2 regions of the Agathobaculum sp. NTUH-O15-33 genome follow, and region 2 is predicted to be linked to the other one. Evidence: riboswitches for the same ligand, from Rfam matches in the RefSeq annotation. Region 2 holds a riboswitch; the other holds the start of a gene.

Region 1 (4,754 bases), 230 kb from region 2:
TGCTTCCGTTTGGCCTGATTCACTGGGGCGATGCCTTTGGCATGGCGTCGGTCTTACTCTTTTTCACCGCTGTGCTCCTTTGGACCTTCGATACGCAGCGCGTGAAATGGCGCGTTGCGCTGCCTGTGTTCTGCGGCGCGATCTGCCTTTGTACCGTGCTGGGGTCATCCTACGCCGAACGGCATTATACGGTCACGTATTTGCCCTGCGGCACAGGGCAGGCTGTGCTGGTATCCCGTGCGGGCTCGGATCTGGCGTTGATCGATTGCAGCGGCAGCGGCTATCGGGATGCGGCTGGCAAAGTCCGCGAATGGATGGCGTGGCACGAATTCGACCAGATCGATACTCTGGTCCTGACCGCCGTGGATCTAGGACATGCGCGCGACCTGCCGCAACTGTTGCAGGATACGGCTGTCGGTATGATCGTGATCCCCGCAGGTTATAAACAAACCAAACACAATACCGAACTGATAAAACTGCTGGATACAACTCAAGTGCCGGTGACACAGGTGAGCGGGCAAGAGCAGGTTTCGAGCCGCTTACCGCTTACTGTTTTTTCAGTCGCCGATGGAAAGCTTGGCGTGCAGATCGGCACACATACGCTGATTTTGCACAGTCCCACACAAAAACAGCTTGCTGCATTTCTGCAAGAAAACGAGGTGCACGGGCAAACGCTTGTGCTCTCGCAGAGCCATATCGAAGACCCGGATTTATTGCGCCGTACAATTGCGAAAACAGGCGCGGAAAGTATCCTGCTGGCATCGGGTGCGCCCGCGATAGGCCGGTTTGACGGGATTCCTGTGGTGACGCCATATGAAGTCGGAGAGATCGAACAAGTTTATCCTTGGAAGGAGGAATAATCCTTGGCGGCAAAAAACGCGTCCGAAGGGAAGGCGCAGCTGATCCGCGACCTGCGGGAGGGGAGCGTCGGTTCGCTCTACCTTATTTCCGGCGAAGAGACCTATATGAAGGAACACTATCTAAGTGAGCTGGAAGCGAGTGGTCGTTGATCCGACCTTTGCGGAGTTCAATTTGACAGAGTTTGAAGGCAAATCCCTTACGCCGGAGCTACTGACCGAAGCAATAGACAGCTACCCGGCCATGGCGGAAAAAAAGCTGGTCGTCGTCACCGATTTCGATCTTTGGAAGCCGCCCGGCGGTTTTGCCGATCTGCTGCCCGGTCTTCTTTCCGATCTGCCCGACTATTTATGCCTTGTCTTTTATTACGATGTCATGGACGGCAAGCCGGATAAGCGCACCAAGCTATATAAAGCGCTTGAAAAAAAGGCCTGCTTCGCTCAGTTCGACCACTTGGAGGAACGAGAGCTCTGCGCGTGGATCGAGCGCCGGTGCCGCGCGCTTGATCGGGCGATTTCGCCGGAAAATTGCTCCTACATGATTTTCCTGTGCGGCAATTCCATGACCAATCTTTCCGGCGAAATCGAAAAAGCAGCAGCGCATGCCACGACCGGCGAGATTTTAAAATATAACATCGATTCCGTTTGTTCCCGCGTGCTTGAGGCTGTCGTATTTGACCTGACCGACGCGATCACCGAGGGAAGGTTCGACCGCGCCGTTGCCCTTACCGGCGATCTGATCGCGCAGAAAAATAACGAGGTCATGATCTTTACGGTCATTCTGCGTCATATCCAGCGCCTTTACGGGGCGAAGCTTTGCGACGAGGCAAGGGGAGGGGAGCGGATGCTCCTTGAACTTCTTGGCACAAAATCCCCCTACTATGCGCGCCGCATTCAAACGTCCGCGCGGCGAGTGCCGCTGAGCTGGCTGCGCCGCGCCGCGGCCATCTGTGCAGAGACAGACGCCGCGCTCAAGGGCAGCGCCGTGGACCGTCAAAAGCAAATAGAACTGACGTTACTCACGCTTGCAGCAAATTTTAAAAACGACAAAAAGCGATAAAAAAGCGTTCCGAAAAGCTTCGGAACGCTTTTTTTATCGCTTTAAATCAAATTAACGGTTGACCTCGGTGCCTGCATGGTGGAACGAGATCTGCTTGGATTTAATAAAAACACTAAGCTTTTTATAGACCAGCATGGTGATCAAAGTCAGGATCGCGCCCTTAATCAGGTTAAACGGCAAAATACCGAACAGCAAATAACCCGCCATACCGGTAATAGAGGGATTGACCTGCGCACACATGCCAAAGATCGCTTCCAGAGGCATCATCGTGGAATAGAAGGGGATAATCAGCAGGTAATTGGTCAGCATGCCGACGAACGACATGGCGACGCCGCCCAGCACACAGCCCAGCACCGCCATCTTGCGGCTTTTATGCGTACGATAGAGCAGTACGGCAACCACAACCAGCGTGGAAAGCATGAGGAAATCTGCCAACTCACCGGAACCGGCGGTCTGCGACATGGTTAAATGGATCAGATCCTTAATACCGATCATGGTAATGGCCGGACCGATGCCAAAGATAAACGCGCCGATTAGCACTACAGCGCCGGACAGGTCGACCTTCAGAAACGGAGGCATGAGCGGTAGCGGGAATTCAAAAAACATCAGGATGGTGGCGATGGCGGCAAATACCGCGGTGTACGTGATCTTACTTGCTTTTGTCATAGTCGTCGATCTCCTTTTTATAGGAGTTCTGCTTTCAACGGGGTCAAAAATACCCTTGGACATAAAAGTCCAAGGGCGTGCAGACGTACCGAAATACACCTGTTTCTTTCATCCGGACTATACCGTCGGTTGGGATTCACACCCATCATGCCTTGCGGCTCGCAGACTATCGGGGAAAACCCCGTTCACTGCCGGTGGAGAATTTCACTCCGCCCTGAAACAGAACTGATTTAGTTTACGGTATCAGTATAGCGCTGTCGCTCACATTTGTCAATGACTATCCGAAAAATCCGCTAAAATTCGATCAATTTCTTCGCGCGTGCCCACAGCGTTGACGAAATCCAGTAGGGCGCCCGCGGTCATATGCTCGGGCAGGCGCAGCGCGCGCAGCAGAGCGCGGCGGCGGATCGCGCTGTCCGGTCGCCCGGTCAAGCCCATTTGATATAGATCGGCTTTGGTGAGGGGCGGGTGCTGGGCGGCATACGATCCATCGCCGTCTAAAAAGGTAGCGCCGGCACGATGCAGCGCTTCCAAGATCGTTTCCGGACGCATGCCTTCCACACCAAGTTTTCCTTCCTTGGAACCATGCCGCTTGCGGCGTTCCTTACCGGCGATATCCGGCACATAGGCCTGCTTGATCGTACCAGCCGCGAGTGCACCCTTTAAATAACCTCGAATGACAAAGCCCGCGCCATCCGAATCCGTCAGGATGATCAGCCCGCGCGTTTCCGCGATCCGGCGTAGAAGATTTAGCTTTTCGTCATCCTTAAAGATACGAAAACCGCCGGTTTCCAACACAACGGTATCAACGACTTGACGAACGGTGTTGATATCGTAGCGTCCTTCAACCAATATTGCTTCTTTGATGCGTGTTTTCATAAACACAGAACTTCCTAAACAAGGAGGGAGTCGTTCAAGGCAGGTAAAAAGTATATATCCAATTATACAAAATAAAGATTTTGTATAATTGAGGGGAGGGGTCTACCAACCAAATCAGGACGGCCCTCTGAATTTTATTTTATGTGTATTGTTTGTCCAGCCATTCCACAGCATCGGCCACGGCGCCGCGATTGTTATCGCAGACGACAACGTCCGCAACCTTTACGATATCTGCTTCGGCATTTTGAGGTGCAAATCCGATATGCGCGGTGCGCAGCATCATCTCATCGTTATAGCTGTCGCCGACCGCATAGATGTTTTGTTCAGCCACACCACAGCGCGCTGCGATCGATCGCAAGGCTGTACCCTTGTGTACGCCCAGCGCTGTGATCTCACAGAACGACGGCATGCTGGAAGAGATACAAAACCGATCCGCGTAAGGCTGTAGCAGCTCTCTCAGCTGCCGCATCACGGCCGGGTCTCCGGTTAAGTTGATCTTACACCAGTCGGCGGTGTCGCCAAGCTCATCCTGTGCGACCAATTCGTAGTCGAGCTTTAAGATCCGTAGGTGTTCCGCCGTGACTTCACCCATCTGCCGGATCAGGATCCGGTCATCTACAAAGATTTCACAACCAATTTGTGAAAAATTTGACAATGCTACGCTGATCAGTTCCTTCGTGTCCGCCGGCATGCCGGCGCAGCGCAGCACATTATGCTGTTCATCCATCACCAGCGAGCCGTTCAGCAGGCTATACGGCGCATTAAACGGCAGCTGCGGCAGATAGGCTAAAATCGCTTTAGGCGCGCGGCCGGTCGCCAGAGAGAACAGTCCCCCCTCCTCGGTAAAGTGACGGAGTGCCTGCTCGTTGCGGGGCGAAATGCGCCGGTCGCTGTCCAGCAGCGTGCCGTCCATGTCGCAGGCCAAAAGGACGCCTTCAAACTTTTTCATTCCATACGCTCCAGTTTAGCAAGAATTTCTGTAAAATATAGGGGCAGCGGGGCGCAAAATTCCATCAGTTCCCCTGTTTTGGGATGCCGCAGCGTCAAACGCGCGGCATGCAGACACTGTCCCCCGATACTCGAAAAACGATCTTTTTTCAGGCCATACAACGGGTCCCCGATAATCGGATGTCCCAGCGACGCCATGTGTACGCGAATTTGATGCGTGCGGCCGGTTTCCAGTTGGAACGACAGGTGCGTATAGCCGTGATACCGTTTGATGACCTGATAATGCGTCACCGCTTCGCGGCCGCCTTCGATGATCGCCATTTTCTTGCGATCGGTCTTATGGC
Region 2 (4,754 bases):
TATAACTGAATTTTCCCATTATTCCTCATCCAGCTTGAGCACCGCCATAAAAGCCTCGGTCGGCAACTGTACCGTGCCAAGCGTGCGCATCTTCTTTTTGCCTTCCTTTTGCTTTTCCAGCAGCTTTTTCTTTCGCGTGATATCGCCGCCGTAGCACTTAGCCAGCACGTCCTTGCGCATGGCCTTTACCGTTTCGCGCGCGATTACCTTGCCGCCGATCGCGGCTTGGATCGGTACCTCGAACAGTTGGCGCGGAATGTTATCCTTTAGCTTTTCGCAGATGCGGCGGGCGCGGCCGTAGGCCTTTTCCCGGTGCGCGATAAAGGACAGCGCGTCCACCTGATCGCCGTTCAGCAGCAAATCGACCTTGACCAGATCGCTTTTGCGGTAATCCAAAAACTCATAATCCAGCGAAGCGTAGCCCTTGGTGCGGGCCTTGAGCGCGTCGAAGAAATCATAAATGATCTCGCCGGTCGGCATTTCGTAGTGCAGCTCAACAAGGTTCGCGTCCAGATACTTCATATCCTTGAATACGCCGCGCCGGTCCTGACACATCGGCATGATGTTGCCGACATACTCCTGCGGGGTCATGATCGTGGCTTTGACAAACGGCTCGTGCGCCTCTTCGATAATCACGGGATCGGGGTAATCATGCGGGTTATCACACATGATGGACGTGCCGTCGGTCTTAACGACCTCGTAAATTACGCTGGGCAGCGTCGTGACCAGATCAAGATCGAACTCGCGTTCCAGACGCTCCTGAATGATCTCCATGTGCAGCATGCCGAGAAAGCCGCAGCGGAAGCCGAAGCCCAGCGCGACCGAGCTTTCCGGTTCAAACGAGAGCGCCGCGTCGTTCAGCTGCAGTTTTTCCAGCGCGTCGCGCAGGTCGGGGTATTTGGAGCCGTCCTCCGTATAAATGCCGCAAAAGACCATGGGGCGCGCCGGACGGTAGCCGGGCAGCGGTTCCGAAGCCGGGCGTTCGGCCTCGGTCACGGTATCGCCCACGCGGGTATCCGATACGGTTTTGATCGAAGCGGTAAAGTAACCTACCTCGCCCGCCGTCAGTTCCTGCTGCGCGGAAAGGCCGAGCGGCTGCATGTAGCCGCATTCCAGCACCTGAAACACCGCGCCCGTCGCCATCATGCGTACCTTCATGCCGGGCGTGAGCCGCCCATCCATCAGCCGCATGTAGACGATAACGCCCTTATAGGGATCGTACTGGCTATCAAAGATCAGCGCGCGCAAAGGCGCGTCCGCGTCCCCTTCGGGCGCGGGAATTTCGGTCACGATGCGTTCCAGCACCGAGCGGATGTTGATATCCATTTTAGCCGAAATTTCGGGCGCGTCCTCGGCGGGTATGCCGATGATGTCCTCGATCTCGGTCTTGACGCGCGCGGGGTCGGCCGCGGGCAGGTCGATCTTGTTGACAATGGGCACGACCTCCAAATTATGGTCGAGCGCAAGGTAGGTGTTGCCCAGCGTCTGCGCTTCGATGCCCTGCGCGGCGTCCACCACCAGAAGCGCGCCCTCGCACGCGGCGAGCGAGCGCGAGACCTCGTAGTTAAAGTCCACGTGGCCGGGCGTGTCGATCAGGTTCATCTCATAGGTTTCGCCGTTGTCCGCTTCATATTCCATGCGCACGGCGCGCGCTTTGATCGTAATGCCGCGCTCGCGCTCCAAATCCATATTATCGAGCAGCTGTTCCTCCATTTCGCGCTGCGAAACCGCCTTGCACTTTTCCAGCAGGCGGTCGGCCAGCGTTGATTTGCCGTGGTCGATATGGGCAATGATGGAGAAATTCCGTATCCGTTCGCGATTTTTCACACCGTATGGCTCCTTATCCGAAATCGAAAATTGCAATATGGAAATATTATAACACGTTTGCCCCTATCCCACAAGCGATTCTTTGACACGCCGGGCGATGAAAAAAGCACAAAAAAACCTTGCGAAAAACGCTTGCATTTTCACAGTGCGCGGTGTATACTTTACCCCAGTGAAACAAGAAAACTTATGGTTTCACAAGGTAACTGAATAATGTTCTTCAGGGCAGGGTGAAATTCCCTACCGGCGGTATAGCCCGCGAGCGGGTGCTTTGGCACCAAGCAGATTCGGTGAAACTCCGAGGCCGACAGTATAGTCTGGATGAAAGAAGAATGATGCGGATGGTGGTATCGTTGTACCCTTTTCCGTTTGTTTGCTGTTCTGGAATGTGGTTTTATCCGCATTTCAGTTTTTTTGTTTACGGCATTTTGCGCCCCGAAGGTATTTTTCGGGGCGCTTTTTATTTTTTAGGAGGGATGCATTTTGACCGATGAGGATTATATGCGCCGCGCGCTCATGCTGGCAAGGCGCGGCGAAGGCCGCGTCAGCCCAAACCCCATGGTTGGCTGCGTGATCGTGAAGGAAGGCCGCGTCATCGTCGAAGGCTGGCATGAAAAATGCGGCGGCCCGCACGCCGAGCGCGCCGCGCTGGCCGCCTGCGCGGAAAGCCCACAGGGCGGCACGCTCTACGTCACGTTGGAGCCTTGCTGCCACTGGGGCCGTACGCCGCCCTGCACGGACGCGATCATGGAAAACCGCCTTGCCCGCGTCGTCGTCGGCTGTCTGGACGCGAACCCGCTCGTCGCGGGAAACGGCGTGCAAACGCTTCGCACCGCCGGGGTCGCAGTAGCTACCGGCGTGCTGGAAGCCGACTGTAAAAAGCTTAACGAGGTGTTCTTTCACTTTATCCAAAACCAAACGCCCTTTGTGACCCTGAAATACGCCATGACGCTGGACGGCAAGCTTGCCGCCCACACGGGCGACAGCAAATGGGTGACCGGCGAAACGGCGCGGGCGCATGTGCACCGAACGCGAAACCGGCTTTCCGCTATCATGGTCGGCCTTGGCACGGTCTTGCAGGACGATCCCCTGCTCACCTGTCGGATGGAGGGCGGACGCGACCCGGTGCGCATCGTCTGCGACAGCCGCCTGCGCATCCCGCCAGACTGCCGGCTTGTGCGCTCGGCGCGCGTTTCGCCGCTGCTGATCGCGGCGGCCGAACGGAACGCGCGCGCGGAAGCGCTTGAGCGGGCGGGCGCGGAGATCCTTTTGTGCAACGCCGTGAACGGCCGCGTCGATCTGGCCGACTTGATGCGCCGTCTTGGCGCGCGCGGAATCGACAGCGTGCTGCTGGAGGGCGGCGCGGCCCTGCATTTTGCCGCGCTGGAAGCCGGTATTGTCCACAAGGTGCAGGCCTACATAGCGCCCAAGCTGATTGGCGGCGCGGGGGCTAAAAGCCCGGTCGGCGGTCAGGGCTTTGCCAAAATGGCGGACGCGCTGCCGCTGCGGCATATGACCGTCATCCCATTGGGCGAGGACTTTTTGCTGGAAGGAGAATTGGCATGTTCACCGGTATCGTAGAGGAAATGGGGCGCATTGCCCGGGTCGAGCACGGCGCGAAGGGCGCGCGTCTGTATGTTTCCGCGCGCACCGTGTTGGAAGGCACGAAACCCGGCGACAGCATTGCGGTAAACGGCGTGTGCCTGACCGCCACCGACCTAGCCGCAAACAGCTTTGCCGCCGATGTGATGGCGGAAACGCTGCGCCGGTCGAATCTCGGTGCGCTTTCGTCAGGCGCAAGCGTCAATTTAGAACGCGCGATGCCGGCGAACGGACGCTTCGGCGGGCACATCGTTTCCGGCCATATCGACGGCACGGGCGCCGTTATCGAGCTGCGTCGCGAGGACAACGCCGTATGGGTAAAGGTTCGCGCCGCCCCTTCCCTGACGCGCTATATGGTGGAAAAGGGATCGATCGCGATCGACGGCGTCAGCCTGACGATCGCCGCAGTATCCGAAAGCGATTTTTCAGTATCCGTCATTCCGCACACGGGCGCGGAAACCACGCTGCTCACCCGCCGTCCGGGCGACGCGGTCAATCTGGAATGCGACGTGATCGGTAAATATGTAGAAAAGCTGCTGGCTACGGAACAGCGGCAAGGGGATTACACCGGCCTTTCTGGCCCAAAACGGATTCTTTTAAAGGAGGAACCATCTGATGCAAAACACCATCGAACAAGCGCTCCAAGACCTTCGGGAGGGCAAGCTCATTCTTGTCATTGACGATCCGGAACGCGAAAACGAGGGCGACCTGATCTGCTCGGCGGATGCAGCGACGACGGAAAACGTCAATTTTATGGCGACCTTCGCCAAGGGCCTGATCTGTATGCCGATGTCCGGCGAGCTGGCCGACCGGCTCGGCCTGCCGCCCATGGTCGAGCAGAACACCGATAACCATGAGACCGCCTTCACCGTATCCATCGACTACCGCGAAACGACAACCGGCATTTCCGCCGAGGAACGCGGCCTGACCGCCCGCATGTGCGTCTCGCCGGACGTATCCCCCGCTGATTTTCGCCGCCCGGGCCACATGTTCCCGCTGCGCGCGGTAGAGGGCGGCGTGCTCAAGCGCGCCGGGCATACCGAGGCAACGACCGACCTATGCGCGCTGGCAGGGCTGCCCGCCTGCGGCCTTTGCTGCGAAATCATGCGGGACGACGGCACGATGATGCGCACGACCGAGCTGACCGCGTTTGCCAAAACGCACGGCCTGACCATGATCTCCCTTGCCGACCTAATCGCCTACCGCCGCCGCACGGAAACGCTGATCGAGCGGGTGGCGTGCGCGGATTTCCCCACGCGGTACGGTCATTTCCGTATTTACGGCTATGTCAATAAGCTGAACGGCGAGCACCACGTCGCCATGACCAT

The links. Region 2 has a riboswitch for FMN ahead of ribD (bifunctional diaminohydroxyphosphoribosylaminopyrimidine deaminase/5-amino-6-(5-phosphoribosylamino)uracil reductase RibD). Riboswitches for the same ligand answer to the same signal wherever they lie in the genome.
Region 1: linked by a shared signal. The riboswitch ahead of RWV98_RS10090 (ECF transporter S component) and the one ahead of ribD (bifunctional diaminohydroxyphosphoribosylaminopyrimidine deaminase/5-amino-6-(5-phosphoribosylamino)uracil reductase RibD) in region 2 are both predicted to bind FMN.

The regions. Positions count from the first base shown of each region.
Region 1 covers NZ_CP136187.1:1,999,166-2,003,919, reverse strand. The annotation lists gene RWV98_RS10105 (ComEC/Rec2 family competence protein) at 1-860, shown strand, start outside; gene RWV98_RS10100 (hypothetical protein) at 864-1,010, shown strand; gene holA (DNA polymerase III subunit delta) at 985-1,917, shown strand; gene RWV98_RS10090 (ECF transporter S component) at 1,969-2,583, opposite strand; FMN riboswitch at 2,680-2,809, opposite strand; gene RWV98_RS10085 (toprim domain-containing protein) at 2,854-3,462, opposite strand; gene RWV98_RS10080 (Cof-type HAD-IIB family hydrolase) at 3,602-4,411, opposite strand; gene RWV98_RS10075 (RluA family pseudouridine synthase) at 4,408-4,754, opposite strand, start outside.
Region 2 covers NZ_CP136187.1:1,769,595-1,774,348, reverse strand. The annotation lists gene hemW (radical SAM family heme chaperone HemW) at 1-19, opposite strand, end outside; gene lepA (translation elongation factor 4) at 19-1,827, opposite strand; FMN riboswitch at 2,037-2,161, shown strand; gene ribD (bifunctional diaminohydroxyphosphoribosylaminopyrimidine deaminase/5-amino-6-(5-phosphoribosylamino)uracil reductase RibD) at 2,308-3,405, shown strand; partial or broken gene RWV98_RS08975 (riboflavin synthase) at 3,387-4,026, shown strand; gene RWV98_RS08970 (bifunctional 3,4-dihydroxy-2-butanone-4-phosphate synthase/GTP cyclohydrolase II) at 4,042-4,754, shown strand, end outside.